2 regions of the Streptomyces sp. NPDC026206 genome follow, and region 1 is predicted to be linked to the other one. Evidence: riboswitches for the same ligand, from Rfam matches in the RefSeq annotation. Region 1 holds a riboswitch; the other holds the start of a gene.

Region 1 (2,194 bases):
CGGATCTCGATCTGCGGGTACAGGCCGTGCACCAGGCCGGTCTGGTCGTCCGTATTGCCCGTCAGGTGCGCCCACTCGATGAACAGCGACCCGAGCAGGCCGATGACCAGCAGGGACATCAGGGTGCCCAGAACCGCCACCGACGTCCGGGCCGTGACCCCGTGGCACATGTAGAGCGCGATCAACATGATCGCGCTGCCGCCGACCACGGCGACCAGCAGGGGATTGGAGCCCTGGAGGATCGCCGGCAGGATGAACAGCGTCAGTATCCCGAAGCTGATCACCAGGGCCACCAGCGCGAAGATCCCGCGGAGCCGTCCCACCACCACGACCGCGACCGCGAAGATGCCCGCGAGCAGCATCATCGGCATGGTCCGGTCCACGTCCGTGACCGAATAGCGCAGATTCTCCGGGGCCTTCGGCGCGTACGCCAGGATCACCTTCTGCCCGACGTCGTAGCGACGGGAAGCGTTCGGCTGCACGACCTCCGTGAAGGTTTTCCCCTTGTCCGGGCCCGAGGCGACCTCGATCGTGGCCTTTTCGCACGGTCCCTCCGCCGGGGGCGGCGCCCCGGGCGGTGCCTGCTGTTGCTGGGGTGGCCGGCCGCCCGGCTTGGGGCAGTCGAACTCCTCGATCTTCACCACCCGACCCGACTCCGTCTTCTGGTCGAGGCCCAGCCCGGTGGGCTGGTGCGGTGGCGCGCCACCCGGCCAGAGGACTATCAGGCCGGTCACCACCGCGACGGCGAAGGGGATGAGCACGGCCGCGATCACCTTGCGCAGATGTGCCGAAACGGGCTTCGCAGGGCCGTGGGAATGGCTGTGGGAGTGCCCGTGGCCATGGCCGTGGGAGTGGGGGGCGGGGGGAGTGCGGTCAGTGGGGGTCACCCCCCGATCATCGCAAGCCCCCCTGGCAGGCCCGCAGCGGAAGGCGCTAGCGTGGTGCCACCTTTTGCAATCGCGGGAGCTCGGAGCACCGGGCTGAGAGGGCGCTGACCTCCGTACGGAAGCACGTACGGACGCCGCTGCGTCGACCGCCGAACCTGTTACCGGGTAATGCCGGCGTAGGGAGACTGGTCTCATGACCTCGCAGGATGCACGCACGTCCGAAACCGGCCGGGACATCGGCTGGCACAAGGACTACGTGACCGGCTCGCGGCCGGACCTCAGGGTTCCGGTGCGGCGAGTACACCTCACCAACGGGCAGGACGTACAGCTGTACGACACCTCCGGCCCGTACACCGACCCGGCCGTCGAGACGGACGTCCGGCGCGGCCTCCTCCCGCTCCGGGAGAACTGGATCATCGGCCGGGGCGACACCGAGGAGTACGCCGGGCGGCCCATGCGCCCGGAGGACGACGGCATCAAGCACACGTCGCCGCGCGGTGGCCTGAAGAACCTCGACGCCGTCTTCCCCGGCCGCCCGCGCCAGCCCCGCCGGGGCCGCGGCGGCGCCGCGGTGACCCAGCTCGCGTACGCGCGCCGTGGCGAGATCACCGAGGAGATGGAGTACGTGGCCCTCCGGGAGAACGTTTCTCCCGAGACCGTCCGCGAGGAGATCGCGGCCGGGCGCGCGGTGCTTCCGGCGAACGTGAACCACCCGGAGATCGAGCCGATGATCATCGGCAAGAAGTTCCTGGTGAAGGTCAACGCCAACATCGGCAACTCCGCCGTGACCTCCTCCATCGAGGAGGAGGTGGAGAAGATGACCTGGGCGACCCGCTGGGGCGCCGACACGGTCATGGACCTCTCCACCGGCCGCAACATCCACACCACCCGCGAGTGGGTGCTGCGCAACTCCCCCGTGCCCATCGGCACCGTCCCGCTCTACCAGGCGCTGGAGAAGGTCGACGGCAAGGCCGAGGAACTGTCCTGGGAGATCTACAAGGACACGGTCATCGAGCAGGCCGAGCAGGGCGTCGACTACATGACCGTCCACGCGGGCGTGCTGCTGCGCTACGTGCCGCTGACCGCGCGCCGCAAGACGGGCATCGTCTCGCGCGGCGGCTCGATCATGGCGGCGTGGTGCCTGGCGCACCACAAGGAGTCGTTCCTCTACGAGAACTTCGAGGAGCTCTGCGAGATCCTCGCCGCGTACGACGTCACGTACTCCCTCGGCGACGGGCTGCGCCCCGGTTCGATCGCGGACGCCAACGACGAGGCCCAGTTCGCCGAGCTGAAGACGCTCGGCGAAC
Region 2 (2,194 bases), on a different contig from region 1:
GTCGTCCCCGCGGGGACGACGCGGTGCTCTCCGTTGACGCTGATGCCGATGGTGTGGGTGGTGACTTCGCTGCCGGTCATGCGGGCTGCTCCTGGGATGGGGGTACCTCCCATGCCGTTGAGGCCATGGGGGAGGGGGTGAAGCGTCGGGGGGAGAACGGGCGGGCCTCTTCGGGCAGCCGTCCGGTGGTGAGCACCTCGGCCATCACGTCTCCGGTGACGGGCGCGAGCAGCACACCGTTGCGGTGGTGCCCGGTGGCCACGAGCAGCCCGGGCAGGCCGGTCGGCCCGAGCAGCGGGGCGTTGTCCGGGGAGCCGGGGCGCAGCCCGGCGAGGGTCTCCACCAGCGGCAGCTCGGTGATGCCGGGCACCAGCTCGTGGGCGTCGCGCAGCAGCTCGTAGACGCCGCCCGCCGTCACGGTGGTGTCCCAGCCGAGCTCCTCGCTCGTCGCGCCGACGACCAGCTCGCCGTTCTCGCGCGGCACCAGGTACACCGGGGTGCCGCGGACGACCGCCCGTACGGTCCGGGACAGGAAGGGCCGGTAGGCGTCCGGGACGCGCAGCCGCAGGATCTGGCCCTTGACCGGGCGGACCGGAGGCAGAACGTCCGCCGGGAGCCCCTCGACGCGGCCGCTGAGGCTGCCCGCCGCCAGCACGGTCTGCCCGGCGGCGACGCGGGTGCCGTCCGCCAGCTCGGCGCCGACGGCCCGGCCCGCGGCGAGCACGGCCCGCGCCGCCCGCGTCCGGTGGAAGACCACCCCGGCCCGCTCACAGGCCGTCAGCAGGGCCCCCGCCAGCCGCCGGGGATCGGTCTGGTGGTCGCCGTCCACACGCAGCCCGCCGCCCACGCCGGGCGCGAGCATCGGTTCCAGGCGGCGGCACTCGCGCCCCGACAGCCACTGCGAATCCAGACCGGACCGCTGCTGCAGGGCGTGCAGCTCCCGCAGGTGCGCCCGGTCGTCGGCGTCGAGGGCGACGGCGAGCGTGCCGCAGGCGCGGTAGCCGGTGTCCTGGCCGCTGACCTCCTCCAGCTCGGCCGTGAACGCCGGGTAGCGCCGCGCCGAGGCGAGGTTGAGGGCGAGCAGCGTCTGCTCGCCGTAGTGCAGCTCGGTCACGGCGGCCAGCATCCCGGCGGCCACGTGTGCCGCGCCACCGCCGGGCGCCGGGTCGGCGACGGCGGTGCGCAGGCCCCGCTGGGCGGCGCGCCAGGCCGTGACCAGGCCGATGACGCCACCGCCGATGACGAGGACGTCGCAGGAATGATGCGCGGCAGTGCGATGCGCGTGCATGGGCGTCCAGCCCCTCCCTTCGCCGGCATGACCCGGATCAGGTTCGTACGGTCGGAGGCCGTCCAGCCTCCCTCTCAGCCCGGTGCGTCCGGGCTCCCGCGAGTGCGTGCAGCGGCCACCCTAGTACGCGCCGAGGACCGGCCGTAAGGGTGGCCGCGCCGCGCCTGCGGCAGGACGGGCGGCGCGGTCGCGGGCGCGGACCCGGCCGGGACGTCCGGGCGGCGGACGGCCGGACACGGTGACGCTGTGTCAGAGATCTCGGCACGCGGTGCTCGGGCGGACGCGGACCGCCGCCCTAGAGTTGACCGGGTGAGCGAGCAGACGAACACCTTCAGTGACCGGCGCGTCGTCGTCATCGTCGGCGCGGGCGTGGCCGGGGTGCAGACCGCGGTCGCCCTGCGGGAGCAGGGCTGGGACGGCGCGATCACCCTGCTGGGCGCCGAGCCCCACCAGCCCTACGACCGGCCGCCCCTGTCCAAGGCCGTCCTGCTCGGCCGGGCGGAGGGCTCCGCCTTCGAGGTCGACTTCGACTCGCTCGGCATCGACCTGCGGCTCGGCCTGGAGGCCACCGGGCTGCGGGCCGCCGACCACGTGCTGGAGACCCGGAGCGGCCCCGTGCCCTACGACGTCCTGGTCATCGCCACCGGCGCCGAACCCATTGCCCTGCCCGGCAGCGAGGACGTGCCGGGCGTCCATGTGCTGCGCACCGTGGACGACGCCGAACGACTGCGCCCGGTCCTGACCCGGCAGCGCGACGTCGTCGCCGTCGGGGCCGGCTGGATCGGCGCGGAGTTCGCGACGGCCGCGCGCGAGGCCGGCTGCCGGGTGACCGTCGTCGAGGCCGCGGACCGGCCGCTGGCGGGCGCCATGCCCGACGAGGTCGCCGCCCACATGGCCGACTGGTAC

Evidence for each region. Region 1 has a riboswitch for thiamine pyrophosphate ahead of thiC (phosphomethylpyrimidine synthase ThiC). Riboswitches for the same ligand answer to the same signal wherever they lie in the genome.
Region 2: another riboswitch for thiamine pyrophosphate. It lies ahead of thiO (glycine oxidase ThiO); the one in region 1 lies ahead of thiC (phosphomethylpyrimidine synthase ThiC).

The regions. Positions count from the first base shown of each region.
Region 1 covers NZ_JBEZYL010000003.1:297,871-300,064, forward strand. The annotation lists gene AB0F13_RS07740 (YibE/F family protein) at 1-887, opposite strand, end outside; TPP riboswitch at 950-1,087, shown strand; gene thiC (phosphomethylpyrimidine synthase ThiC) at 1,081-2,194, shown strand, end outside.
Region 2 covers NZ_JBEZYL010000009.1:137,560-139,753, forward strand. The annotation lists gene thiS (sulfur carrier protein ThiS) at 1-80, opposite strand, end outside; gene thiO (glycine oxidase ThiO) at 77-1,288, opposite strand; TPP riboswitch at 1,286-1,398, opposite strand; gene AB0F13_RS15820 (FAD-dependent oxidoreductase) at 1,598-2,194, shown strand, end outside.